Regions from separate parts of the Dorea ammoniilytica genome, predicted to be linked through region 3. Evidence: predicted binding sites of a transcription regulator. Region 3 holds the regulator's gene; each other region holds the start of a gene.
What was found. Region 3 encodes HrcA, which represses chaperone genes, less so after heat shock. Its sites were predicted from a motif close to TGTTAGCACTCNNNNNNNNNGAGTGCTAACA; they were not measured.
Positions count from the first base shown of each region.

Region 1 (7,531 bases), on a different contig from region 3:
AAGCCCTTCCATTCCGGCATCTCCCATCACAGTCATTATACTGACATTCCCTCCGTCTCCCGCCTAATGACAGGCTGAAAACTTCAGTAGCTTCATAAAGTCTTCCATTCCCTCAAAGCTTTGGGAACGAAGTGCTCCGCCTCGTTGAAGCCGGTGACTCAGGCAGCGGATGACCCGAGGCCGACTACTGCCAAATTAGGCAGCGTACGCTAAATTATTATCTGCGTTTAAATTTAAATGGAACTTTTAACGTAGTGTCCCGCTACGGATGGCTTCCAGAACTTCTAAACCCCCGTCGAAACCAGTACAAGCCCGAATATAAAAGTGTACTGATTAGGCAGATGTTCTTTTGCGTATAGTCCATTATACGCAGTGGAAGGGGGAATGTCAAGGGGTAAACTGCATCATTCCTGACATGATACATCCACCTTTTGCTCCGCAGGAGGCGATTTCTGCAGCCTGATTTTGTGCAATCGTGTGTGTATCAGCATCCAACTGGATTCCGCCGATGGCATAGACCGGGATGGATACGCTCTTACAGACATTTCTTAAAAAGTCCAGTCCCCGAGGTGCCAGCCCCTTTTTACAGTCTGTGACATAGACGTGTCCGGCAGTTACGTAAGTCGCGCCAAGTCTCTCTGCTTCCATAGCATCTTCGACAGAGTGTACAGAAGAACCGATCTGTGTGAAATCGTTCAGTTCATGTGCATATTCTCGGAGAAGTGGAAGGGGCAGGTGGATAGAAGTGCAGCCAAGTGCCCGTGCGACATCCGGGTAGGTGTGGAGAACACATGGTACTTCATAGGAGTGACAGAGCTCCAGCACCTGTGCCGCCAGTTTTTCATATTCCTGTGCCGGCAGGTCTTTTTCCCGCAGAATGATAAACGCAGGATGTGTCTGACAGACCATTTCCAGCTGTTCCGGAAATGGCCTGTGACAGAGACTGCGGTTCGTGACTGCGACAACCTGCATTTCTTTAGACGTATACATAGTCGTTCATGACCGGCTGGAGATGGTTCTGAACCAGCGCCTGATAGACTTCATCTACGCTTCTTCCGTCAGAGATCTCGAACTGGTCGTCTCCTTTTTCTTCAATCTCATCGACGTGTTCACCGATTCCGGTGCTGACTCCGGCAGAAATTTTGGTAGCTGCGATCTGCACCAGGTTATCCCTTACGCGGGCACATTCTCTGGTAGAGATAGTGATACTTGCAAATGGCATCAGCAGCCGGTATGCGCAGACAACCTGCAACAGCTGTGCCTCGTGTACATCCATCGGATTGATCCGGTCATTGTTGATGATCGGACGGAGTCTCGGACAGGAAAATGCGATCTCGGCATGTGGGTATTTGCGCTGCAGGAGCCATGCATGATAGCCTGTAGCAAATGCGTCCTTGCGGAAATCATCCAGCCCTAAGAGAGCACCGAATCCGACACCGCGCATGCCGCCCATCAGTGCGCGTTCCTGTGCATTGACACGATATGGGAAAATACGCTTGTGTCCGGCGAGGTGGAGTGTTTCGTATTTGTCGGAATTGTAAGTTTCCTGGAATACGGTTACGTAGTCGGCTCCGCATTCGTGCAGGTAAGCATATTCATCGGAATTCATAGGGTAGACTTCTAATCCGATGACTTTGAAATATTTTCTTGCAATCTTACATGCCTCGCCGATGTATTTGACGTCAGATTTGACACGGCTCTCTCCGGTCAGGATCAGGATTTCCTGGAGTCCGGATTTGGCAATGGCAGCCATTTCCATGTCGATCTGCTCTGCGTTAAGCATCGCACGGCGAATCTTGTTGTGACAGTTAAATCCACAGTAAATGCAGTAGTTCTCGCAGTAGTTGGCAATGTACAGCGGCGTAAACATATTAACGCTGTTGCCGAAGTGCTTTCTGGTCTCGCGCTGCGCAGCCTGTGCGATCTCTTCCAGAAATGGAAGTGCAGCAGGGGAAAGGAGTGCGGCAAAGTCTTTCGGTGTTACCGGATCTGCCTGCAGTGCCCGGCGCACATCAGCAGCCGTATAGCTGTCATAGTCATAGTTTTTGGATGCTTCCACCACCTGATCCATAATGTCAGAACCTGGATCCTCCATACCTGGCAGGTAGGTCATGTGGTCAATACGGTTTTTCTTCTGATCTTCCAGAATTTCTTCGTTCAGAATACTTTCGTTCAAATGTTCTTCTGTTGCATGTTCTTTCATAATGCTCGCCCTCCTGACTTACTCGTGTAAGAATCCGGTCAGTGGTGAAGAAGCGCTTGCACCACGATCCAGAGTTCTTCCAAGACCTGCGAGATAAGCATTACGTCCGGCAATGATAGCGTCGCGGAATGCAGAAGCCATGAGAGCAACATCTCCTGAGGTTGCAATAGCTGTGTTTGCCATGATAGCTGCTGCACCCATTTCCATTGCTTCACATGCCTGAGACGGACGGCCAAGACCTGCATCTACGATAACCGGAAGATCGATCTCGTTGATCAGGATCTGGATAAATTCCTTGGTGCAGAGACCTTTGTTAGATCCGATCGGAGCGCCGAGAGGCATGATACAGGCAGCACCTGCATTGGCCAGATCTCTTGCAGCATTCAAATCCGGATACATGTAAGGCATAACAGTAAATCCTTCCTTTGCCAGCATCTCGGTAGCTTTGATAGTTTCGTAGTTATCCGGCAGCAGATATCTGGAGTCATGGATAACTTCTACTTTTACAAAATCACCGCAGCCAAGCTCTCTGGAAAGCTTTGCAATGCGAACAGCCTCCTCTGCGGTTCTTGCACCGGAAGTATTTGGCAGCAGGGTAACATTTTCTGGAATGTAATCCAAGATGTTAGCAAGTCCGCCTTCATTTGCACGGCGGATAGCCAGGGTAACGATTTCGGTTCCGGCATTCTCAACGCATGCCTTTACCAGATCCAGCGAAAATTTGCCGGAGCCAAGGATAAAGCGGGAGGTAAATTCGTGACCGCCCAGTGACCATTTGTCAGTTGTCTGATTCATAATAAATAACCTTCTTTCGTGAATAATATTGATGTTGGTTTGCTCATCTGAAGGCAGGTTAGCCACCGCCTACGAATGTTACAATTTCCAATGTGTCGCATTCGGTGAGCATGGTATCTGCAAAATGCGCTTTGGACAGAATCTTGTGATTCAACTCTACAGCAATGCGACCAGCCGAATACTGGTTCGTTTCCAGATATTCAGCAACCGACATTGGATGTGGAAGTTCTACATTCTTTCCGTTCACAGTGATCATAGTGCGCTCCTTTCCTGAGAGAGTTAATTCGTGCGACGTTTCAGAGCCTGTCTCGATTACGCTGTAAATCTGCATGGCTCTGAGACGTTACAAAAAAAGAGTCCACAAAAGAATACACCCGCGGTGGTGCACCCCTTCATGAACTCCTGTTCAATCTCAAAATCAATCGTATGCCGATAAAACATATTCGGTTTTACTAACCAAAAGTATACGGAGTTTTTGGTGGGATGTCAAACATTTTGTCACCAAATCTGGAAAAATACGGTCGCCATGGAATAAGAAGAAAAAATGGAGTCATACTACCATTGTTCATAAAATACAAGGAGGAGTTACCATGATATTATCAGAAAAAGAACGCACTACGATTGAGGATTTACAGACACAGGAGAAAAGTTGTATTGAGAAATACGGAATGTACGCCGGGCAGGCAAAGGATCCTGAGTTGAAGAAGCTGTTTCAGACATTGCAGAGTAAAGAAAGAGAGCATTACGATTCACTCGGAAGAGTCTTGAAAGGCACAGTACCGTCGTGTGACTGCAACGACACGGCAGGGCGTGATTATGAACCGAAAGCGACATATACAGCCATGAGTTCACCGGAAGAAAAAACAAAGGATGCATTTCTTGCAACGGACTGTATTGGAACGGAAAAACTGGTGTCAGGAGAATATAATACTAACGTATTTGCATTTGGAAATACAGAAGTCAGGAAGCTGCTGGCGGACATTCAGGTAGAAGAACAGAATCATGCAGAAATGCTGTATAAGTATAAAATGGTGAATGGGATGAAGTAAAAATGCCGGGCAGCGGAAGTGGATCATGATTAAGTCTGAAAAGTAGACTCGTCACCATGCAGTATCCGGATAAAGTCGCGGAGATAAGGCTTATTCCGGTAAGATTTGTAATATAATCCAAAAGAATATATATCATTATTACAGAGAGTGCGCTTCGTTAGGTGCTGATATGCGGGGAGGCGGATATCTGGAAGAAGCGCTACGCCGTATCCTGCATCAGCCAGAAGGAGCGCATTTTCTGTTGTTTCACAGTAATATAACTGGGACGGTTTCTTGTCTTTTGCATATTCCCATTGCCCGTTGTAGATGGTTGGGGAGATCACGCCCGGATCATACAGAATGATGGCATAATCGTTCAGGTCATCTGCGGTGACCTGATGCTTCTGGTTTAGTGGCAGCGTGTCCCGGAACAGACAGGCAAAGTGTGGACGGCATAACTCTTTATAATGAAGAGAATCTTTGACACCTGGAGCGTGGAATCCCACAGCAACGTCCAAAGCTTCCCTTTTCAGGGCATCTGGAAAATGTGTTTCCGGAAGAATGAGAACCTTTGGGTGGAGCATCGGATAAATGTCTTTCATCTGTTCCAGTGCATTAGAAAGTAATTCCATGTGCAGAGGATTGGCACAGCCAATATGAAAATCGATGATTTTAGACTCGTCCTGGCTGGCAAAACGCTGGACGGAACGTCTGGAAGTATTCACTATAAGCTGGGCATCTGACTGGAAAATACGTCCATTTTCCGTGAGTCGTACCATTCTTGTACTGCGGATAAAAAGTTGGGTACCCAGTTCTGCTTCTAATGTATGGATCTGTCTTGTAATGGCCGGCTGAGAGACATTTAACTGCGTAGCAGCCCTGGCGAAGTTCAGATGTTCAGCCACGGCCAGAAAACATTCTATTTGAAATATCGTCATGATATACCTCCTGAAAATCGAAAATGAATTATTATTAATTCGTTTCTGTTATTAATAATAGCATTTTTTGAATTCTAATACAAAGCATTCTGTTGTAAAATGTTTGATTGTATCTGAAAGACAATAAGAATGACAGGAGGAAAATGATATGCCGATGCATAAGAGAGAAAGTTTGATTTACACGATTATGATGTGTTTTACGATGGTGTTGTGGATGAGTATTTATAATGTAACATTACATATGGGAATTTTGAATGTGGAGACGATAAAGGAAGCGTGGCTTGGATTCCCGATCGCCTATGTCTTTGCGATGCTGTGTGACTGGTTTGTAGTGTCTGGTCCGGCAAAAGGATTTGCATTCCGTTTTCTGGTAAACCCGGACAGCAGTACGATGAAAAAAGTGATTGCAGTATCTTGCTGTATGGTAGTTCCGATGGTAATTATCATGTCGTTTTATGGCGGAATGGAAGCATGCGTGAGATCAGGAGAGTGGAGTGCACTGCCAATCATCTGGCTGACCAATATTCCGAAGAACTTTATTATGGCGTTGCCGTTTCAGCTGATCGTTGCGGGACCGCTTGTGAGAAAAGTATTCCGTACGGCATTTCCAGTAGGAACCATACTTGCGGAGTAATTTATAGAATATTAGGTTTATAGAAAGTTTATAATTAAATTAGCACTCATCTCTTTACAGTGCTAACAAAGTGTGTTATATAATATATATAGCAAATAAAACAAACACACTTGAGGGACGAAGATCCCGATAGCTATAGATGAGGAGGATGCTTTATGGTATTGGCTAACAGAGGTTATAACAGTTTATTTGATAATATGTTTCGTGATCCGTTTTATGGACGCAGTCAGGAGCGCACAGAGACGCAGGTAATGCGGACTGATATTTACGAGAAAGACGGCAACTATCTGATTGAGATGGATCTTCCGGGTTACAGCAAGTCTGATATTCAGGCAGATCTGAAGGACGGTTATCTGACAATCACGGCTCATAATAATGAGACTGATGAGGAGAAGAAAGCCAAAGGTAAATGTATTCATAAGGAGCGTTACACAGGCACTTGCAGCAGACAGTTTTATGTAGGCGAGGATCTGACACAGGAGGATATCAAGGCAGCATTTAATGATGGAGTGCTGAAGCTGATCGTGCCAAAAGAGATCAAGAAAGTCGAAGAAGAGCCGAAGTTTATTACCATTGAGTAATGAAATGCGGAAAGTTCGCACAATGAGTGCTTTATTATAGATGGAGATCGGAGATTCCGGTCTCCATTTTTTATGCCATTTTTTGCGGGAATGTGTTATAATGGGCGGTACGAAAAAGAGAAAGAATTGGAGGAAATGAGAATCAATGAAAAGAGAGAGCTTTAAGAGCCGTCTGGGCTTCCTGTTGGTTAGTGCAGGATGTGCGATCGGTATCGGCAATGTATGGAGATTTCCATATGTGGCAGGACAGAACGGAGGCGGTTTTTTTGTATTATTATATCTGATTTTCCTGGTAAGCATGGGACTTCCGGTATTAACTATGGAGCTTGCGGTAGGACGCGCGAGTCGTAAAAGTGCGGTTATGGGTTACAAGGCGCTTGAGAAGCCTGGCAGCAAATGGCATATTCACGGATGGTTCTGCATCCTTGGGTGTTATGTGTTGATGATGTATTATACAACGGTATGCGGCTGGATGATCAGCTACTTTTTTAAATTTTTGACAGGAGAATTTAAGCCGGGAATGAATGCAGATCAGGTAGGGGCAGTATTCGGAGGACTGCTTGCATCACCGGGACAGATGGGCGCATGGATGGTAGTATCTGTTGTGGCTGGTTTCTTTGTATGTTCTAAGGGACTGCAGGATGGTCTGGAGAAGATCAGTAAGTTCATGATGGTGGCACTGATGGTGCTGATCCTGGTACTGGCAGTACACAGCCTGGTGCTTCCGGGTGCGGGAGAAGGACTGAAGTTCTATCTGGTTCCAAGTGTGGATAAGATTCAGGAAGTCGGCATCCGTAATGTGGTAACCGCCGCGATGAATCAGGCATTCTTTACACTGAGCCTTGGAATTGCGGCAATGGAGATTTTCGGAAGTTATATGTCTAAGGATCACACCCTTCCGGGAGAGGCAGCAAGCATCTGCGGACTGGATACATTTGTAGCACTGATGGCTGGTATGATCATTTTCCCGGCATGTTTTTCATATGGAGTACAGCCGGATGCAGGTCCGTCACTGATTTTTGTGACGCTTCCGAATGTATTTGTAAATATGGCGGGTGGACGCGTATGGGGAGCACTGTTCTTCCTGTTTATGGTATTTGCAAGCTTTTCTACTGTTATTGCAGTATTTGAAAATATTATTTCATTCAGCATGGATATGTTTGGCATAGAACGTAAGAAAGCATCTGTGATCAACTGTGTGATCGTACTTGTTGCCAGTATCCCATGTGTACTTGGGTATAATGTATGGAGCAATCTCCATCTGATCGGAGGAAGAGATGTGCTGGACAGCGAGGACTTTATTGTCAGCAACCTGCTTCTGCCGATTGGTTCCCTCATCTATCTGCTGTTCT
Region 1 is NZ_JAOQJV010000002.1:165,352-172,882, forward strand. Features, by position in the region: RNA gene ssrA (transfer-messenger RNA) at 1-314, opposite strand, end outside; gene OCV65_RS02965 (thiamine phosphate synthase) at 388-990, opposite strand; gene thiH (2-iminoacetate synthase ThiH) at 977-2,203, opposite strand; gene OCV65_RS02975 (thiazole synthase) at 2,222-2,998, opposite strand; gene thiS (sulfur carrier protein ThiS) at 3,057-3,254, opposite strand; gene OCV65_RS02985 (ferritin-like domain-containing protein) at 3,589-4,047, shown strand; gene OCV65_RS02990 (LysR family transcriptional regulator) at 4,077-4,964, opposite strand; gene OCV65_RS02995 (DUF2798 domain-containing protein) at 5,113-5,598, shown strand; gene OCV65_RS03000 (Hsp20/alpha crystallin family protein) at 5,754-6,179, shown strand; gene OCV65_RS03005 (sodium-dependent transporter) at 6,325-7,531, shown strand, end outside.
Region 1: a site for HrcA is predicted at 5,636-5,666, ahead of OCV65_RS03000 (Hsp20/alpha crystallin family protein). Genes of this name have one in related genera too.

Region 2 (7,531 bases), on a different contig from region 3:
AACAACAGTCCAAAGAAACGCTCATATGGTTCAATGTAAATTCCTGTCATATAATAAATAGACATCGGATCTACTACCAACATCTGGCTTAATCCACGTTCTTCCAATGCCTTCATAATGCGTTCTGTTCTTGTATTCATTTGCTTATCCTCCTGTGAAATGGAATCTCATAACCTCAATAATCGAGCAGGCTGGCACCTATTCGACCTGTACAAAAATCCGCCGATAGTCATCACCATCGACGGATTCATTATATCACATTATTTTGCAAGCTTCAGCATAATCTCATTACTTCTCTGTACGAAAGCTGTCATCTCTTCCGGTGATAACGGCTTATGCGCCAGCATAGCCAGGTCATATAACTGCTTACAGAAGATACCTGTATTCTCTTCATCCTTATGTGCCTGTACATACTGTACCAGCGGATGATTCGCATTCAGTACCAGTGTGCCGGTCGTTCCAAACATAGACGGATCCATACCTGCCATACCATACATCTTCATCATATCCTGCATACGGCGACTTTCTTCTGACAGTGTGATCATAGCTGCCACAGACTCATCTTTGATCTTCTCTACCTTCACTTCCAGATTCTCATTGCCAAGCTCTTTACGGAACAGTGCAACCAGTTCATCGGTTGTCTTCTGGAATGCCTCCTTCTCTTCCTCAGATACTTCTTCCTTAGAAGATGCATTGACATCCGCATCAATTCTCTGGAACTTCAGTTCCGGATTGCGCTGCTCTAACTGTGTAATGAACGGAGAGTCAATGTTGTGTGACAGGATCACAGCATCCTGTCCCTGCGCACGGAACATATTGATGTACTGGCTCTGCTGCTGTTCATCTGTCACATAGTAGATGGTAGTCTGCTCTTTATTCTCAGCGTTGTCACCTTCCGGCTTCTCTGCTTTCTTATCTTCCAGCTTGCCACCATTATTCTCTACACACTCTTTCAGTGTCAGATACTTATGATCAATATTCTTGAACAAGATGTAATCTGTCATCTTATCACAGAACTTCTCATCCTTCAGGCATCCAAACTTGATAAACGGACTGATATCATCCCAATACTTCTCATAAGACTCTTTGTCTGTCTTGCACATTCCGCTCAGCTTATCTGCAACCTTCTTGGAAATATAATCCGCGATCTTATTAACAAATCCATCATTCTGCAGAGCACTTCTGGATACGTTCAGTGGCAGATCCGGGCAGTCAATCACTCCCTTTAATACCATCAGAAATTCCGGAATTACTTCTTTGATATTATCTGCGATAAAGACCTGATTGTTATACAGCTTAATGGTTCCCTCTACAGAATCATATTCGGTATTAATCTTCGGGAAGTACAGGATACCTTTCAAGTTGAATGGATAATCCATGTTCAGATGAATCCAGAACAATGGCTCCTTGTAATCCATAAATACCTTGCGGTAGAAATCAATGTAGTCTTCTTTGCTGCATTCATTCGGATGTTTCGTCCACAACGGTGTCGTATCGTTAAGCGGTACCGGACGCTTGTTGATCTTAACTTTATCCTTGGCAGGAGATACTTCTACCATCTCCTTCTCACCATTTTCATTCTCTTTTTCTTCCATCTTGGCTTCTTCATGGATACGCTCTACGACTACGTCATCCTCTTTCAAATCTGCCTCATCGATAGTCTCATACTCCTGCTCCGCATTCGCCTTCTCCAGATAGATCGGAACAGGCATAAATGAGCAATATTTCTCCAGTACTTCTCTTGCACGGTATTCATTCGCGAACTGTAAACTATCCTCATTCAGGAACAGTGTGATCTCGGTACCAACACCTTCCTTATCGCCTTCTGACATCTCATATTCTGTGCCTCCGTCACTTACCCAGTGTACCGGCTTTGCCCCTTCTTTATAAGAAAGTGTATCAATATGAACCTCATCGGCAACCATGAATGCAGAATAGAATCCAAGACCGAAATGACCGATCATATCATCTTCTGATGTCTTATCTTTATACTTCTCCAGGAATTCTGTTGCACCGGAAAATGCAATCTGGGTAATATATTCTTCAACTTCATCTTCTGTCATGCCAAGACCATCATCGATAAACTTCAAAGTCTTATCTTCCGGGCTTACAACAACACGAATCTGTGGTTTGTAATCATCCGGAAGCTGATATTCACCCATCATATCCAACTTCTTAAGCTTAGTGATCGCGTCACATCCATTCGACACCATCTCACGGAAGAAAATGTCATGATCGGAATATACCCACTTTTTAATAATTGGGAAAATATTCTCACTGCTGATTGATAATGAACCTTTTTTTGCCATGTCTATCACTCCTGTTTTTATTCTATATAATATCAGAGCCTGCCAGCCCTTTTTCCCGTACTTTATGTACAAAAATTATGATAATACTGTAAAATTTAAAAGTCAATAGAAAATTAGCACTCTTTCAAAAAGAGTGCTAATAATTTCCTTAAATTTATAAACTGTTTATTAAATCTGTCTTCCAGGTCCACCGGAGCATCTTCAAGAAGATTTACTCTACGCTCTTCAAGGACTCCACCATATTGATCTTCTTCAGTTTAAAATACATGATCCAGTTGATCAACAATGAAAATCCCACGGTAAACAACAGACTATAAATAAAACTCGGCAGATAGATACTACGTCCAAACATAGCTGCATCTACTTCCACCGTCTGAATCGTAAACAAATGCAGAACCTTGCCAAGCACAACACCCACTGCTGCGCCGATAAACGTCAACAGAATATTTTCACGGAATACATACTGTGCCACTTCTCCGTCGTAGAATCCCAATACCTTCAATGTAGCTAATTCCCGCTGCCGCTCTGTGATATTGATCGTATTAAGATTATAAAGTACAACAAATGCCAGCATTCCTGCTGAAATGATCAATACAATAATAACAAGATTAAGGCTGGACAGCATTTCATCCAACTGTTCCTGAATATCATGAACATAGCTGATACTTAAAACTTCATCCCGTTTCATAATCTTCTCGCCAACGTCTTCTACCTGTGTCTGGCTATAAGAATCATCCGTTTCAAACAAAACACTGTTATACTCCGGCATTGTACCAAACACCTTATTATAATAAGCTGGTGTCATATAGATATAATGTCCCATATAATTCTCACATATATGAGAAATGGTAAGTTCTTTATCGCCGTTTTTCTCATCCTGAATCGTGATACGATCTCCCACTTTAGCGTTTAGAAGCTTAGCAGTCTTTTCACTGATGATCACGCCATCATCTGTCAGTTTGTATTTCTCACCTGATTTCCGGTCGTGAAAATCTACATACCGTCCTATATTTTTCACATCTCCAAACACCGTAATGTAAGCCTGACGCTCTTTCTTTCCATTCTTAAGTGTAATGCTCTTCATATAAGCATCCATATAAGACACTACGTCTTTGTCCGTATCCAAAAATGTATTCAGGTGTTCTCGATCCTGCTCATCCAAATCTTCCTGCAGCACGATCTGACCGTCATAAAGCTGGATCTCAGAATACTGTATATCTGCAATCTCATATACAGAATCCCTAAGTCCATATCCCACGATCATCAGCGCCATACAGCCACCAATGCCAAATATTGTCATAAAGAAGCGCTTTTTATACCGCATCAAATTGCGTACTGTAGATTTCCACGAGAAATTCAATCGTTTCCATATAAACGGAATCTGTTCCATGAAAACCCTTTTTCCTACTTTAGGAGCCGGAGGACGCATCAGCTCAGACGGCTGTGCTCCCAGTTCCTTATAGCAGGCAAAAATTGTTGCCATCAAAGTGCACACAATTGCTGCTGCCGATGCCATAATACCGTATGACGGCACATATGGCACCAGAATCTCCGGAATGTGATGATATAAAATACCATATGAATAAATGATTATATACGGCAAAATCTTCTCACCAACCAACACTCCGAGAATACTTCCGGTGATAGTTGCCAAAAACGCATAACCAATATACTTCATAGCAATTGTTGATCTGCGATATCCAAGTGCTTTCATCGTACCAATCTGTACTCGTTGTTCTTCTACCATACGAGTCATACCGGTAAGACTGATCAGAGCGGCTACCAAGAAGAACAATACCGGGAAGACTTTTCCTATAGCCTTCATCCGATCTGCATTCTCCCCATAACCATTGTACTCCGGCAATGTACTTCTGTCATAAATATACCATTCTGCCTCCGGGATATCATCGATCTTTTTCTCACCATCTGCAATCTTATCTTCCCCATCCGCAATATCCTGTGCTGCTTTTGTTCTGCCTTCTTCCAAATCTTGTTTTGCATCTGAGATCTTATTCTCATTTTCCGTAATCTCAGACATCCCTTTTTCCAGTTCCTGTTCCTTCTCCGACAGTTCTTGCCAGCCGGCATTAATCTGCTCCTGTCCACTTGTCAGCTGCGCCGGTACTGACGCCAGCGCTGCCTCAGATGCATCCAGTGCGGCTTTCGTATCTGAAAGCTGCTGTTCCGCAGAAGCGAGCTGATCTTTTGCCATCTGCAGTTGAGCTGAAAGCTCTGTTTTCTGCTGCTCCAATCCCTCCAGCTGCTGCACCAGTCCAGCGTATTGTGCTCCTATCTCTGTATTCGGATTTCCATAAATGGATTCATCATTACCACACATATCTTTGAGTGCCTCTAATCCATTATTGCAGATATCAATCCCCGCCTGAATCTGTTCAAGAGCTGCTTCGCCTTCTGTAATCTTCTGTTCTGCCTCTGGCTTTCCTGCTTCAAATGCAGTCTTCCCTGCTTCATATTGAGCACGTCCATCCTGTAATTGCTGCACACCATCTGCATATTTTGCTTTTGCCTGATCCAGCTCCTGCTGTTTCTGTGTCAGCGTATTCTTTGCTTCCTCTATCTGAGCCCTGCCGCTTCTGATCTTTTCTTTCGCATCTGCCAGCTGACTTTCTGCATCCGCTATCTGTGTCTCCGCATCTGATAATTCCTGTTCTGCCTTCGCTTTTCCCTCTTTCAGATCTATCTTCGCCTGATCCAGCTCTCTGGTAGCATCATCGACCAGTTCCCGTCTCCTGATGATTCCCCGATCATTGGAGAGTTCCTTCACATCATCCATAGCATCATCTATCAGATCTTCGTATTCATCTGTATAAGCAATACACGCTTTCGCTCCCTTTACTAACAGATAGCATTCTGTGTACACGTCCTGTGTAAATGTCTCCCTCGGAACCACAAGAAATGCTGACAGACTTCCGTTACCGATCGTCGTACTGCCTCTGCCGTAAGATATATAATACGGACTGTTCCCTGTGCCAACCACAGTAAGTTCATCTGTTGCCAGTGTATCTGTAACCGGGTCTTCCGTACCGGACGTAAGCTTGATCTTATCTCCGACCTTATAGGTGCTCTCGTCATCTGCCAGACATTCGCCAGACTTCTCCGGAAGTCTTCCTTCTGTAACCGTAATCTGATTCATATCCTCAGACAACGACATCACATGCAACGCACGCTGTTTCTCCCCATCATAATTCAGAAAATCCCCACTATATGCGCCTTCTGCTTTATCGATACTGTCCAGTCCTTCGAATGCTTTCACATCATCTTTTGTCAATCCCAGTGTACTGATAACCTTGATATCCATCAGATTCGCCTGGTCAAAATACGCATCTCCTGTCACACGCATATCCGGTTCCGAAGCACGGATTCCAGAGAAAAATGCAACACCAAGCGCCACAATAAACAGAATCGACACAAAACGTCCCGAGCTTTTTTTAATCTCTCTGAAAAATTCAATCGTCGTAGTCTTCATATCCAAGCTCCTACCATTCTATCGTCTCGACTGATACCGGATGCGGATTCAACGTCATCTTCGATACCTTACCATTCTTAATCTGGATCACCCGGTCTGCCATTGGTGCGATTGCCGAGTTGTGCGTAATCAGGATTACCGTCATCCCCTTTTCTCTACAGGTATCCTGGAGCAGTTTCAAAATCGCCTTACCTGTATTATAGTCCAGGGCTCCTGTCGGCTCATCACAGAGCAGAAGCTTCGGATTCTTCGCCAACGCTCTCGCAATTGATACCCTCTGCTGCTCACCTCCGGAAAGCTGTGCCGGGAAATTCTTCAATCTGTCACCAAGTCCTACCTCCCGCAACACCTCTTCTGCCGGTAACGGATCCTTACAGATCTGAAGCGCAAGTTCTACATTCTCCAATGCAGTCAGATTCGGAATCAAGTTATAGAACTGAAATACAAATCCGATATCATCTCTTCGGTAAGCTGTCAGCTGCTTTGCAGAATACTTTGCAATATCTACTCCATCTACCAGCACCTGACCGGATGTTGCCGCATCCATGCCGCCAAGGATATTCAGTACTGTTGTCTTTCCTGCTCCACTTGGACCAACTACAACTGCAAACTCTCCCTTTTCTATCTGAAAAGAAATGCCATCAGCTGCAGCGATTTCAACTTCACCCATATGATATATCTTACGGACATCGTCCAATTTCACAAAATCTTTCATAAGTCCCTCCGTACCAGTAATTTGGAATTTAAAGATATATTTAGTATAACATTAGATGCGTCAGAAAAACATTCCCCGATTTCACAATTTAGAGTTATTTTAGGATTTGTATATAGAAACAGAAATGCCTCGGAGCGGCAACTCCGAGGCATTTCACTCATACTACATATGCAAATGGCTAGACAGAGGGAAATAGCATAAATCCAGCCTCAGGATTACTCTCTGTCTATCTGTAATATAGCATATATTATCCTATATTTCAAGTTTTATTTTTATTATTTGTATAAAATACTTTTCTTTTTCTTTTCATATTGTTTAATTATTTAAACCATGTTATACTCTATCTACTGTCTCACCTATACAAGGCAGTAGATAGGAGGTGAGGCCGTGAATGGATTAGAATCATTTATTCTCTCTGTATTGGCAGGTGTAGTATCTTACTACATATGCAAATGGCTGGATAGAGAGAAGTAGCATAGTCCAGCCTCAGGCTTAATCCACCTGGGAAAAACGGAATAGAAATGCCTCGGAGTGCCAGCTCCGAGGCATTTCGTTTTTTGTTCTTATGAACGAATTAGAATCTTTCAGCTTATCGCCTAATAAGATTATAGCATAAGCTTCATCCATTTTCAATCATTATTTTTAATTACCGTATCACGGTTCATCCATTTTATTCTTTACCATTAAAGCAGTATGTACATACTTTACACGGCTCGATACCGATAGACGCCAGCAGATCATCCAGTCTGTGATATCTCAGTGTGGTGAAGTTCTGCTGTTTCCGGATATCTTCGATCATCTGCTCATATTTACAGGTGCATGGATCTGCATATTCATCCAGTACTTCCTGTGGGCAGTTATCTCCTTCTCTCTTCTGGATCATCTGACGTGCGATCAGCTCCATCTCTGATCTGGAACGTGAGAAGTTCAGATATTTACAACCGTACATGATCGGCGGGCAAGCCGGACGCACATGAACTTCCTTTGCGCCGCTGCGATACAGAAATTCGGTTGTCTCAC
Region 2 is NZ_JAOQJV010000010.1:39,024-46,554, reverse strand. Features, by position in the region: gene OCV65_RS08685 (M24 family metallopeptidase) at 1-140, opposite strand, end outside; gene htpG (molecular chaperone HtpG) at 261-2,309, opposite strand; gene OCV65_RS08675 (ABC transporter permease) at 2,521-5,796, opposite strand; gene OCV65_RS08670 (ABC transporter ATP-binding protein) at 5,807-6,511, opposite strand; gene OCV65_RS08665 (amidophosphoribosyltransferase) at 7,182-7,531, opposite strand, start outside.
Region 2: a site for HrcA is predicted at 2,421-2,451, ahead of htpG (molecular chaperone HtpG). Genes of this name have one in related genera too.

Region 3 (7,531 bases):
TGCCAGCGTTGATTTCTGCAACCTGTGCATCGGAGATATCATCCATATTTACTTTCTCAAGAAGCTCTTTCAGTGCTTTGCAATCTGCCTCAACAGCAGCCTTGTCTGCAGCATCAATCTTGTCGCCAACTTCATCCATAGCTTTCTCTGTCTGGAATACCATAGCATCTGCATCATTCTTAGCATCGATTGCTTCTTTACGTTTCTTGTCCTGAGCTTCGAACTCTGCTGCTTCCTTTACAGCCTTATCGATCTCATCATCAGACATATTAGAACCAGCTGTGATTGTAATATGCTGTTCCTTACCTGTTCCAAGATCCTTAGCGGATACATTTACAATACCGTTGGCATCGATATCAAATGTAACTTCGATCTGTGGTACACCACGTCTTGCCGGCGGAATACCATCCAGACGGAACTGTCCAAGGGATTTGTTATCTCTTGCGAACTGTCTCTCGCCCTGTACTACGTTGATATCTACAGCTGTCTGATTATCAGCTGCTGTAGAGAAGATCTGACTCTTCTTAGTAGGAATTGTAGTATTTCTCTCGATCAGTCTTGTAGCCACACCGCCCATTGTCTCAATAGACAGTGAAAGTGGAGTAACATCAAGAAGAAGGATATCACCTGCGCCGGCATCTCCTGCAAGCTTACCACCCTGTACGGAAGCACCAAGTGCTACACACTCATCAGGATTCAGAGATTTGCTAGGCTCTTTGCCTGTCATCTGTCTTACTTTGTCCTGTACAGCCGGGATACGTGTAGATCCACCTACCAGCAGTACCTGACCAAGTTCAGAAGCTGTAATACCAGCATCTGCCAGAGCTCTTGTTACAGGCTCAGCTGTCTTCTCTACCAGATCGTGAGTTAATTCATCGAATTTAGCTCTTGTAAGGTTCATATCAAAATGCTTCGGTCCTTCACTTGTTGCAGTGATGAATGGAAGGTTGATATTAGTTGTTGTTGCAGAAGAAAGTTCTTTCTTAGCTTTCTCAGCTGCTTCTTTCAGTCTCTGCAGTGCCATCTTATCTGTAGAAAGATCTACGCCTTCCTGTTTCTTGAACTCAGAAAGCATATAATCTGTAATCTTCTGGTCGAAGTCATCTCCACCAAGTCTGTTATTACCAGCTGTAGAAAGTACTTCGATAACGCCATCACCGATCTCGATTACGGATACATCGAATGTACCACCACCAAGGTCGTATACCATAATCTTCTGCTCTTTCTCATTATCAAGACCATAAGCAAGTGCTGCTGCTGTAGGCTCATTGATAATACGTTTTACATCAAGTCCTGCGATCTTACCTGCATCCTTGGTAGCCTGACGCTGAGCATCATTGAAATAAGCAGGAACAGTGATAACTGCCTCTGTAACCTTTTCACCGAGGTATCCTTCTGCATCAGCTTTCAGCTTCTGAAGGATCATTGCTGAGATCTCCTGTGGAGAATATTTCTTACCATCAATCGTTACTTTATAATCTGTACCCATCTCTCTCTTGATAGAAGAGATTGTCTTCTCTGCATTAGTTACTGCCTGACGCTTTGCAGGCTCACCTACCAGACGCTCGCCTGTCTTTGTAAATGCTACAACAGATGGTGTTGTTCTTGCTCCTTCTGTATTAGCAATAACGGTCGGCTGACCACCTTCCATAACAGCTACACAACTGTTTGTTGTACCTAAATCAATACCAATAATTTTTCCCATGTCTATTTCCTCCTTAATTTGCAACCTTTACCATACTGTGTCTCACTACGGAGTCACGATACATATAACCCTTCTGGAATTCTTCGGTGATCGTATTCTCACCGGCTTCTTCATTCTCCTCATGCATCACTGCATTGTGGAAATCCGGGTTAAATTCCTGACCAACTGCTTCGATCGGTTTCACACCGATACCATCCAGGGTGGTCATCAACTGTTTGTAAATCTTATCCATTCCCTGAACAAATGGATCTTCTTTGTCGTCCTCTGCCACTGCTGCAAGACCTCTTTCGAAGTTATCAACAACCGGGAGGATCTTCTCTATGATATCTTTCGCACCAATCTCGTACATCTGGGACTTTTCCTTTTCTGTACGCTTGCGGAAGTTATCAAACTCTGCCATCTGACGAGTGAGTCTGTCTGTCAGCTCTTCAATCTTCTCGTCCTTTTTGTCTTTTTTCTTCTTACCGAAAAGCTTTCCCTTCTTTCCTTCTGAAGCTTCTTCTTTATCGGCTTCTGCCTGTTCCGCTGCTTCCTCTGAACTTTTCTGTTCTTCGGCTTCAGCCTCAGGCTTCTCAGCTTCTGCTTCTGAAGCCGCTTTTTTAGCTTCTTCTACAGCTTCTTTTACCATCTCTTCCTGAGTCTTTTCTGTATGATGAATATCTTTTTCTTTCTCCAATGGTATACCACCTTTCTCTTCTATTCTGATTTATGGAAAATCGCATCCAGTTCGCTCTGTAGCTTCTTCAGCGATTTTAATACATGTTCATAATCCATACGCTTTGGTCCGATGATACCAATCGTACCTTTCATTCCTTCTCCCAACTCGTATGTAGCTGTCACAACACTGCAATCCTTCATGGTCTGTACAGGTGTCTCATCACCGATGTATACCTGAATACCTGTGTTGTCTTCCTGTGCCAGTGTCTGTGTCACCAGTTCGGATAACTGCTGCTTCTCTTCAAAAGCACTGATGATCTCCTGCGCACTCTGCTTATCGGATAACTCCGGATAACGGAAAATGTTGGTCGCGCCGCTGGTATAAATATGCATACCGTCATCTACCTGGATGGCATCTGCAACTGCGTCCAACACATCACTGACTACTGCACTGTGAATACCTGCCTGCTCCTTCAGTCTGGCAATCAGTCCAAGATTAATCTCTTCAATAGACATGCCATTCAGACTCGTATTAAGAAGCATGTTAAGCTTCAGCAGGTTCTCATTACTAAGCTGCTCATCCATGGTAATGATCTTGTTCTTGATCACGTTACCTCCCAGCACAATAACTGCAAGCAACTGTTCTTCATCCACGTTGGATAACTGAATGAACTTAATCTTATTTGCATTATTCACTGGTGTGGAAACCATCGTCGCATAATTCGTGTTATTCGCCAGAACCTTTGCTGCCTGACTCAATAACTGATCCATCTTGTCGGCTTTCTCAAGCATCTGCTCCTGCATATCATTGAGCTCCTGCTCTTTCTCTTCCATCAGCATATCCACATATAAGCGGTATCCTTTATCTGATGGAATCCTTCCGGCAGATGTGTGTGGCTGCAGGATGTAACCCAGTTCTTCCAGGTCGGCCATCTCATTACGAATGGTCGCTGAGCTCAGATTCAGATCCGAATACTTGGAAATCGTTCTGGAACCTACCGGCTCACCTGTCTCCAGATATGTCTGGATAATCGCATGCAATATCGTAAGCTTTCTTTCGCTTAACTCTTCTCTTGCCTGCATCTGGCTTCCTCCTTTCAGCTTATTAGCACTCGCTTCTTTCGAGTGCTAATCTTTACAGTTATTAATCTATCACCAGGTGTTTCATTTGTCAACACCGTTTATACATTTTTTAGAAAATTCATCCATTCTTTGATATCTTTCTCATGTCCGTTATCACTTGGATGGTAAAATCTCTCATCCTTGATCTCATCCGGAAGATATTGCTGTTCCACATAATGATTCGGATAATCATGTGCGTATTTATAACCGATGCCTCGTCCCATATTAGCTGCACCGCCGTAATGGGCGTCCTGGAGATATGACGGCACTGTGGTCTTCATTTTCCTGACATTATCCATTGCCTCAAAAATCGCATTAACCGCAGAATTGCTCTTTGGTGCAGTTGCCACGTAAGTTGCTGCCTGAGACAGAATGATCTGTGCCTCAGGCATACCGATCCGCTCAATTGCCTGTGATGCCGAGACTGCCACAGTGAGCGCCATCGGATCTGCATTACCCACATCTTCTGCCGCGCAGATCATAATACGTCTGGCAATAAACTTAATATCCTCGCCGGCATAAAGCATCTTAGCAAGATAATAAACTGCCGCATCCGGATCCGAGCCACGCATGCTTTTGATAAATGCGGAAATGGTATCGTAATGATTGTCTCCGGTTTTATCATAATTCATGACTCGTTTCTGGATACATTCAGCAGCCACATCGATCGTAATATGGATCTTGTCATCGGTGCTCCGTTCCGTAGTAAGGATGCCAAGCTCTACCGCATTCAGTGCACTTCTCGCATCACCGCCTGCCACATCTGCCAGAAAATCAAGTGCCTCTTCATCGATCACTGCACAGTAGCTTCCCATACCTTTTTCGACATCATATACCGCACGTTCCAAAAGCTTTTTAATATCTTCCTTACTCAGCGGTTTCAGTTCAAAAATACTGGATCTGGAAATCAACGCACTGTTCACCTCAAAATACGGATTCTCAGTCGTTGCTCCGATCAGTATGATCGTACCGTCCTCCACAAACGGAAGCAGATAATCCTGTTGTCCTTTGTTAAAGCGGTGAATCTCATCTACAAAAAGGATCGTCTTCTTCTGATACATTCCTTTCAGATCCTGCGCTTTCTTTATTACATCCTCCATATCCTTTTTGCCTGCAACTGTAGCATTGATCTGTTTAAAATCCGCGCTGGTCGTATGTGCGATCACTTTAGCAAGCGTCGTCTTACCAGTTCCCGGCGGTCCATAGAAGATAATGGAGCTCAGCTTGTCCGCCTTAATAGCTCGATATAAAAGCTTATCCTTTCCTATAATATGCTGCTGTCCTACCACCTCTTCCAACGTCGTAGGACGAAGCCGTGACGCCAGCGGTGCTTCCTTCTCCAGATTCTTTTCTCTTACATATTCAAATAAATCCATCTTAGATCTGTCCTTTCAACTCTCTTTTGTATTCTTAACATTTTCATTTCATCAGTTCAATAGTAATTCATCTACCGTTACAAACACAAAGCCTTCCTCCTGAAGAATATCTACAATCCGGAGGCCGGCTTCTACCGAACTTTTATAACAGTCATGCAATAGAATAATATCATTTTCTTCTGCCTCCGTCACTACTTTATTTACGATCTCATCTTGATTCTCCGTCGTCCAGTCCAGTGGATCAATGGTCCAAAGCACAGGAAGCATCTGGATATCCTGTTCTAGTTTTCGCTGCCATGTGCCAAACGGCGGACGCATATACTCCGGCTCTTTTCCTGTAATCCTGACAATCACAGCACTGGTATCTGCAAGTTCCAACCGTGCTTCATTTTCCGATACCTTTATGAGTTCCACATGATGATAGGTATGATTGCCGATCAGATGTCCCTCCTCGGCCATGCGTTTCACGATCTCCGGATTTTTATCTGCATTTTCTCCTATTAAAAAGAAGGTTGCCTTCACGCCCCTCTCTTTCAGCCCATCCAACAGAGCCGGTGTCCACACAGCGCTTGGACCATCGTCAAATGTAAGCGCAATCTTTGGTGCTTCAACAGGCGTCGCTGATGCGCTGACATAGCCACATGCTTCTCGCACATCCTCCATTTTTACTGTATTATAGTCATATTTCAACCATGTTAATAATCCGCCAATCACCAGTAAACAGGCGTAACACGCCATCAGTACACCATCTTTTTTTCCATTCATTCTCATAATCCATTCCATACCTCACACATTTTCCTTATTTATCATATGAAAATGCTAAATAGGGTATGTTGCACATTGCATTATATATATGAAAATGTTATAATTGCCGCTGTATGCTTTGTTACAGACCGGATAACCCCGGTAAAATATTCACATATTTTTATAGTTAAGAAAGGAAGAGTACTCGTGAGTCAAACAGTACAAACAGAAAACAAAATGGGCATCATGCCTATTCCCAAACTACTTATTTCTATGTCCCTGCCGATGATGATCTCCATGCTCGTGCAGGCTCTGTATAACATTGTAGACAGCATGTTCGTTGCCAAGCTATGTGAAGAAGCTCTTACAGCTGTATCACTGGCATTTCCAATCCAGACCTTGATGATCTCAGTGGCATCCGGAACCGGAGTCGGTATCAATGCATTGCTGTCAAGGAACTTAGGCGAGAAGAATTTCAAGGGCGCCAACCGCGCTGCCCGCAACGGTATCTTTCTCGGCATCATAAGCTGTATCGTATTCGCTGTGATCGGCATTACCTGTTCGCATGCATTCTTCTCAGCGCAGACCAGTGACCCGCTGATCGTCAAATACGGTACACAGTACATGACAATCATCTGCGTCATGTCTGTCGGTATCTTCATGCAGATTACATTTGAGAGACTGCTGCAGTCCACAGGCAAGACCATTTACAACATGATCACTCAGGGACTCGGCGCGATCATTAATATTATTCTGGATCCAATTCTGATCTTCGGACTGTTCGGTCTGCCCAGACTGGAAGTTGCCGGAGCTGCAATTGCCACTGTAATCGGTCAGGTCATCGCTGTTCTTCTCTCTTTCTACTTCAATATAAAGAAGAACCGTGAAATCAGCATTAACATGAGAAGCTTCCGTCCTTGTAAGCAGACCATATCAGCCATTTACCGCGTCGGCGTACCATCAATCATCATGCAGTCGATCGGATCTATCACCACATTTGGTATGAATAAGATCCTGCTGATGTTCTCTTCTACTGCCGCAACCGTATATGGTGTATATTTCAAACTGCAGAGCTTTATCTTCATGCCGGTATTCGGTATGAACAATGGAATGATCCCGATCATCGCATACAATTACGGTGCCGGACATAAAAAACGTATTACCGACACAATCCGCATGAGTATCCTGATCGCGATTGGGATCATGATAATCGGTCTGATCATCTTCCAGACCATTCCAGGCTTCCTGATGAAAGCGCTGTTCAATGCTTCCGAACATATGCTGTCCATCGGAGAACCGGCACTGCGGATTATTTCGCTCAGTTTCCTCTTCGCTGGATTCTGTATTGTAGCCGGATCTGTATTCCAGGCACTGGGAAATGGCGTCTACAGCTTGCTCGTATCTGCTGCCAGACAGTTATTCGTCATCCTTCCGGTCGCATTTATCTTTGCCAAGCTGTTCGGATTACATATGGTATGGTGGGCTATCCCGATTGCAGAGATCGTTTCCGTAATCCTGTCTGCACTGCTGTTAAAGCGAATCTACCGAATAAAAGTAAAGCCTTTAGAGAACTGATAATACAAGATAAAAAGACGTTTGCATGAACGATAGTCACGCAAACGTCTTTTATTATTTTTTCTTCTTTTTATTCTTAGTATTCTTTTTATTTTTATGCACGCTGTAACCAAATGTGCCGATTGGTTTCCCGGTCTCCAGATAAGTACCATGAGAATATGCAACCAGTCCTGTCTTATTCAGTTCAAACTTGCCAGTCTCTGTCATATATGCCTGATCCACATGCACTGCCTGCACTTCCGCCAGAAACATATGATGACTTCCAAGTTCTTTGATCTCTGTCACCTTACACTCGATATTCACCGGACTCTCCTTAATCATCGGTGCATATGCAAGCTTCTCTGCTTTCTCC
Region 3 is NZ_JAOQJV010000001.1:40,113-47,643, reverse strand. Features, by position in the region: gene dnaK (molecular chaperone DnaK) at 1-1,705, opposite strand, end outside; gene grpE (nucleotide exchange factor GrpE) at 1,719-2,333, opposite strand; gene hrcA (heat-inducible transcriptional repressor HrcA) at 2,402-3,445, opposite strand; gene OCV65_RS00205 (replication-associated recombination protein A) at 3,544-4,860, opposite strand; gene OCV65_RS00200 (polysaccharide deacetylase family protein) at 4,912-5,523, opposite strand; gene OCV65_RS00195 (MATE family efflux transporter) at 5,812-7,179, shown strand; gene OCV65_RS00190 (flavin reductase family protein) at 7,234-7,531, opposite strand, start outside.

Region 4 (7,531 bases), on a different contig from region 3:
AGATGCCTTATGGAATCTACGTAAAGGGAAAGCTACCGGCGGAAGACAGACCGACAGCAGCCATCGTGGGTGCCAGGAGATGTACGCCTTATGGGGAAGAATTGTCGATCATCCATGCAGAGAATCTGGCGCTTGCCGGAGTGCAGGTGATCAGCGGTATGGCAAGAGGGGTAGACAGTATCTCGCAACGTGCAGCCATTGAGGCAGGGGGAGAGTCTTATGGCGTGCTTGGATGCGGCGTGGACGTATGCTATCCGAAAGAGAATAAAGGACTTTACATAGATCTGCAGAAGCATGGGGGCATTCTGTCAGAGCTTCCACCGGGGACAGCACCGCTGCGGGAATATTTTCCAGCCAGAAATCGCATGATCAGCGGGCTTGCGGACATGATATTGGTAATGGAGGCAAAAGAAAAGAGCGGATCTCTTATCACGGCAGCATTTGCATTGGATCAGGGAAAGACGATTTATGCACTTCCGGGACCGGTTACCAGTGAGCTCAGTAAAGGGTGTAACAGGATCATCAGTGACGGTGCAGTTCCGCTTCTGAGCCCGAAATACCTGCTGGAACAGGAAGACCTTAAATTGTTAAAAAATCATACAAATTCACCTTCTGATCGGGTGAAAAATGAAAAAGTGCTTGAAAGTCCAGAAAAATTGTTGTATGCTACCGTTGGTTTGTTTCCAAAGAGCCTGGATACATTGCAGGCGGAAAGCGGGATGAAACGAACAGATATGGTTCATGCCCTTGTGTCTTTGGAAATGAAAGGATATATCAGAGAGATATCCAGAAATCATTTTGTAAAAGCATAAAAGCGTTCTGAACGCATGAAATTAAAGGAGTATAGATAATATGGCGCATTATTTGGTAATTGTGGAGTCGCCTACAAAGGTTAAAACAATTAAAAAATTCCTTGGAAGCAATTATACAGTTATGGCATCAAACGGACATGTAAGAGACCTGCCAAAGAGTCAGCTTGGTATTGATGTGGAGCATGACTATGAGCCGAAGTATATTACAATCCGTGGTAAGGGGGAGATATTGGCAGAGCTTCGTAAAGAAGTAAAGAAAGCAGATAAAGTATATCTCGCAACTGACCCGGACCGCGAGGGAGAAGCTATTTCATGGCATCTAATGCATGCGCTGAAATTAGAGAATAAAAAGACATATCGTATTACATTTAATGAGATTACGAAAAATGCGGTTAAGTCTTCTATTAAGAATGCACGTGAGATTGATATGAATCTGGTAGATGCACAGCAGGCACGCCGTGCTCTTGACCGTGTGGTAGGTTACCGCATCAGTCCGCTTCTGTGGGCAAAAGTGAAAAGGGGCTTGAGTGCGGGACGTGTGCAGTCAGTTGCACTTCGTATCATTGCCGATCGTGAGGAAGAGATTAACGCATTTATCCCGGAAGAGTACTGGAGTCTTGATGCCTGTCTTAAGGTGAAAGGCGAGCGTAAGCCGCTTACAGCCAAGTTCTATGGCACTGCTGATGAGAAGATGACCATTCATTCGGAACAAGAAGTGAATCAGATCCTTGCGGAGCTTGAACATGAAGATTATTATGTGGAAAATGTTAAAAAGGGAGAACGTCTGAAGAAAGCACCGGTTCCGTTTACCACAAGTACGATGCAGCAGGAAGCTTCGAATGCGTTGAACTTTGCCACTCAGAAGACCATGCGCATTGCGCAGCAGCTATACGAAGGTATTACGATCAAAGGCAGTGGAACCGTAGGTCTGATCACATATCTTCGTACGGATTCTACCCGTATTTCAGAAGAGGCAGATGCACTTGCAAAGTCTTATATTGCTGAGAATTACGGAGAAGAATATGTTGGAAGCGGCAGCACAACAGCAAAAGATGATAAGAAGATTCAGGATGCGCATGAGGCTATCCGACCAACAGATATTACCAGAACACCTGCTATGGTAAAAGAGTCATTGTCAAGAGACCAGTTCCGACTTTATCAGCTGATCTGGAAACGATTTGTGGCAAGCCGCATGAAGGCAGCAAAATATGAAACTACTTCGGTTAAGATTGGCGCAGGGAAATATCGGTTTACGGTAGCTGCATCTCGGATTGTATTTGAAGGATTCCGTTCGGTATATGTAGAGTCCGGAGAAGAAAAACCTGAAAATAATGTACTACTCAAGTCATTGGATAAGGATTCAGAGCTGTCTTGTGACCATTTTGATAAGAAGCAGCATTTCACGCAGCCGCCGGCACATTATACAGAGGCATCCCTGGTACGCAAGCTGGAAGAACTCGGTATCGGACGCCCAAGTACCTATGCGCCAACCATTTCTACCATTATTGCCAGAAGATATGTGGCAAAAGAAGGTAAGAATCTGTATATGACAGAGATCGGTGAAGTGGTCAATAATATTATGAAAGAGTCCTTCCCGGCAATTGTGGATGTGAATTTCACAGCCAATATGGAAGGTCTGTTGGACTGCGTGGCTGAAGGAAAAGTGGAATGGAAATCTGTTATCGAGAATTTCTATCCAGATCTGGAAGCAGCCGTTAAGAAGGCTGAAAAGGAACTGGAAAGCGTCAAGATAGAGGATGAAGTTACGGATGTAATCTGTGAAGAATGTGGTCGTAATATGGTAGTCAAATATGGGCCACACGGTAAATTTCTGGCGTGTCCTGGGTTCCCGGATTGCCGCAATACGAAACCTTATCTGGAAAAGGTGGGTGTTGCATGTCCGAAATGTGGTAAGGAGATTGTATACCGCAAGACAAAAAAAGGCAGACGATATTACGGATGCGAAGGTTATCCGGAATGCGATTTTATGTCATGGCAGAAACCATCTGAGAAAAAATGTCCGAAGTGTGGAGGGTACATGCTGGAAAAAGGCAATAAGCTTGTCTGTGCGGATGAACAGTGCGGCTATGTAGAACAAAAAAGTAGTGATAACTAGTAATTTTCAGTAGACTTTAGTTTAATTCCGAAAATTCAGAAAAATATACAAATTACAACTCTTTATAGTTGAAATTGATACAATTGTGTGCTACTATATCCAATATAAGGAAGGTGATATGAATGGGCGTGCAATTGCTAGATAAAACTAGAAAGATTAACAAATTACTGCACAATAATAACTCCAGTAAAGTGGTCTTTAATGATATCTGCCGCGTATTGACAGATATTCTGGATTCCAATGCACTGGTAATCAGTAAAAAGGGCAAAGTGCTTGGTATCGGATGTTGCAAGGGTGTTGGTATCATCACGGAGCTTCTTCGCGGAGAAGTGGGAGCGTTTATTGACGAGATGCTGAATGAGAGACTTCTAGGCATCCTGTCTACCAAAGAGAATGTCAATCTGGAGACTCTTGGATTTTCTGAAGAAGTGGCGAAGAGTTATCAGGCATTGATCACACCAATCGAAATTGCCGGTGAGAGACTTGGAACCCTGTTTATATACAAACAGGAATCAGAGTATGAGATTGATGACATTATTCTCAGTGAGTATGGTACTACAGTTGTAGGTTTGGAGATGCTCCGTTCTGTAAACGAGGAGAGTGCAGAGGAAAGCAGAAAGGAACAGATTGTACAGTCTGCGATCAGTACACTGTCTTTCTCGGAACTGGAAGCTATTATTCATATTTTTGAAGAATTGGATGGAACCGAAGGTATTCTGGTAGCAAGTAAGATTGCTGACAGAGTGGGGATTACCAGATCAGTTATCGTTAATGCACTTCGTAAGTTTGAAAGTGCGGGCGTGATCGAGTCTCGTTCATCAGGCATGAAAGGTACTTACATCAAAGTTGTGAATGATCATGTATTTTCAGAACTGGAACGTATAAAAGCTGAAAAAGAAAAATAAGTATAAGGGTATCGGGCAACTGATACCTTTTACTGTTTCTGGAAAAGGAGGCGGCAGAGAGATGTGTGAAGGATGCTCAGCAGAGCTCCAGATGAAGCAGATGATCCTCGAAGACGGAGTGATGGAAGATCGGATACATTACTGTAAAGTATTATTCGGTAATGAAGATCAGGAGACGTTAAAGATGCTTCTCCGAGGCGAAGAGGTAGATGTGATTTCTCTGGATGCAGTATATAACTGCAAGCTAACCGATGGTGAGAATGTAGAAGAATGCGATGGCATGGTCCTGGAACGCTATCTGGGGGATGAAGGGAATATTCTGATATTTCAGATTGAAAATGGATTTTATAAAAATAGTCTAAACTAAATAAAGTGTGTTGACAAAATAAAGAGAGAGTGCTATTTTATATCTAGAAAGTTTTTAGCACTCTCTTTTTGTGAGTGCTAACAGATAAATGAACTTTATTGAAGGAGGAATATAAAATGAAGTTAGTACCATTAGGAGACAGAGTTGTGTTGAAGCAGCTGGTTGCAGAAGAGACTACAAAGTCAGGTATCGTATTACCGGGACAGACAAAAGAGAAACCGCAGCAGGCAGAGATTATTGCAGTAGGACCTGGTGGAGTTATAGATGGCAAAGAAGTTGAGATGCATGTAGAGCCTGGACAGAAGGTTATTTATTCTAAATATGCAGGCACAGATGTAGAAGTAGATGAAGAAACATATATTATCGTTAAACAGAGCGATATTCTTGCAATTGTAGAATAAGGAGGAATTAATCATGGCAAAGGAAATCAAATATGGACATGACGCCAGAACGGCACTGGAAGCTGGTGTGAATCAGCTGGCTGATACAGTAAGAGTAACATTAGGACCAAAAGGACGTAACGTAGTACTTGGTAAGTCTTTTGGCGCGCCGCTCATTACAAATGATGGTGTTACGATCGCAAAAGATATTGAACTGGAAGATGAATTCGAGAACATGGGTGCGCAGCTCATTCGTGAAGTCGCATCTAAGACTAATGACGTAGCAGGTGACGGTACTACTACAGCTACTGTACTTGCACAGGCAATGGTTAACGAAGGTATGAAGAACCTGGCAGCAGGTGCTAATCCGATCGTACTTCGTAAAGGTATGAAGAAAGCAACTGATGTAGCAGTAGAAGCTATCAAAGAGATGTCAAGCAAGGTTACAGATAAGCAGCAGATTGCGAGAGTTGCAGCTGTTTCTTCTTGTGATGATGAAGTAGGACAGATGGTTGCAGACGCTATGGAAAAGGTATCTAACGATGGCGTTATCACAATTGAAGAGTCTAAGACAATGCATACAGAGCTTGACCTGGTAGAAGGTATGCAGTTCGATCGTGGATATATTTCAGCTTACATGGCTAATGATATGGAGAAGATGATTGCTACACTGGATGATCCATACATTCTGATTACAGATAAGAAGATTACAAACATTCAGGATATTTTACCATTACTTGAGCAGATCGTACAGTCTGGTGCTAAACTGCTTATCATCGCAGAAGATATCGAAGGAGAGGCTCTTACAACTCTGATCGTTAACAAACTGCGTGGTACATTCAGCGTTGTAGGTGTTAAGGCTCCGGGTTATGGTGACAGAAGAAAAGAGATGCTGAAAGATATCGCTACACTGACAGGTGGTCAGGTGATTTCTGAAGAATTAGGACTTGATCTGAAAGATGCTACGATCGATCAGCTTGGTCGCGCTAAGTCTGTTAAGGTTGAAAAAGAAAGCACAGTTATTGTAGATGGTATGGGCGAGAAAGATGCAATTGAGGCTCGAGTTGCTCAGATCAGAACTCAGATTGAAGAGACTACATCTGATTTCGACAGAGAAAAATTACAGGAAAGACTTGCAAAACTTGCAGGTGGCGTAGCTGTTATCCGTGTTGGAGCTGCTACAGAAACAGAGATGAAAGAAGCTAAGCTTCGTATGGAAGATGCTCTTGCAGCTACAAAGGCAGCAGTAGAAGAAGGAATTATCGCAGGTGGCGGATCTGCTTACATTCACGCTTCTAAGAAGGTTGCTAAGCTTGCAGAGACTCTGGCAGGTGATGAGAAGACAGGAGCTAACATTATCCTGAAAGCTCTTGAAGCACCGCTGTTCCACATTTCCGCTAATGCAGGACTCGAAGGCGCAGTTATCATTAATAAAGTAAGAGAGCAGGAGCCAGGTATTGGATTCGATGCATACAAAGAAGAGTATGTAGATATGGTTAAGGAAGGAATCCTTGATCCGGCTAAGGTTACAAGAAGTGCTCTGCAGAATGCTACAAGTGTAGCATCTACACTGCTGACAACAGAATCTGTTGTAGCTAACATCAAAGAAGATACTCCGGCTATGCCGGCAGCACCTGGCGGAATGGGTATGATGTAATCACGGATGATTCTGTGTGAGGAAAACTCCCTTAGGGGAGTTTTCTTTTTATATATAACGTGGTAGAATATAACTAATTATTCAAGATTTTCTATGTGTCTTGTGATAGAGTACCTGACAGGAGGAAATAGATGGCAGACATATTTGTAGAAAAAATGGTTAAAAAGAAACGAGACGGAAAGGATTTTGCCAGGATTGCACTGTGTGTTCTGCTTGTTGTATTTTCAGCTGTGATGAGTTTGCAAAGTCCGATATTTCTGGCTTTGGTATTGCTGTTTGTGTTGCTGGGACTTCTGGTGATGAGGATCTGCGATGTGGAATATGAATATCAGTATATTAACGGATATTTTGACGTGGACAAGATTTTTCACAAAGAGCACAGAAAGAATATATTTGAGGCAAATATGGTGAATCTGGTGATACTGGCTCCGGAATCAGCAGAAGTATTGAAGAGATATTCTAATGTAAAAGTTTGTGACTTTACCAGTGGATATTCTAATGAACCAGTATATGGCATGATATTTTCCGAGGAAGGCATAATGAAGAAAGTATTGTTTGAGCCGGGAGAAGAGATGTTAGCCGGAATTGCATCACAGGTACCGGGAAAGGTAGTGAAACAATAAAATCTCAGTCAGATTGTACTTTTTTGCAAAAGTAGTTGACAAATTGGTCATGTTTTTTGTAATATGACTGTTAACACATAAAGAGAAAGTGAGGTTTAATCATGGGAACAATTATTGGAGAAGGGATTACATTTGATGATGTGTTACTTGTGCCTGCATATTCAGAGGTGATTCCAAACCAAGTGGATTTGTCCACATACCTGACTAAGAAGATTCGTTTGAATATTCCGATGATGAGTGCTGGTATGGACACAGTTACAGAACACCGTATGGCAATTGCTATGGCACGTCAGGGCGGTATCGGAATCATTCATAAGAATATGTCTATTCAGGAACAGGCAGAGGAAGTAGATAAGGTTAAGCGATCAGAGAATGGAGTTATTACAGACCCATTTTATCTGTCACCAGAGCATACATTGGCAGATGCCAATGATCTGATGGCCAAGTTCCGTATTTCCGGAGTTCCGATCACAGAGAATGGCAAGTTAGTTGGTATTATTACGAACCGTGATTTGAAATTTGAAGAAGACTTTTCTAAGAAGATTAAAGAGTCTATGACGTCTGAAGGACTGATTACAGCCAAAGAAGGCATTACTCTTGAAGAAGCTAAGAAGATTCTTGCAAAGGCAAGAAAGGAGAAGCTTCCGATCGTTGATGACAACTTTAAGTTA
Region 4 is NZ_JAOQJV010000007.1:93,851-101,381, reverse strand. Features, by position in the region: gene dprA (DNA-processing protein DprA) at 1-812, shown strand, start outside; gene topA (type I DNA topoisomerase) at 853-2,928, shown strand; gene codY (GTP-sensing pleiotropic transcriptional regulator CodY) at 3,051-3,833, shown strand; gene OCV65_RS07405 (hypothetical protein) at 3,895-4,200, shown strand; gene OCV65_RS07400 (co-chaperone GroES) at 4,317-4,601, shown strand; gene groL (chaperonin GroEL) at 4,615-6,237, shown strand; gene OCV65_RS07390 (DUF6106 family protein) at 6,369-6,860, shown strand; gene guaB (IMP dehydrogenase) at 6,962-7,531, shown strand, end outside.
Region 4: a site for HrcA is predicted at 4,253-4,283, ahead of OCV65_RS07400 (co-chaperone GroES). Genes of this name have one in related genera too.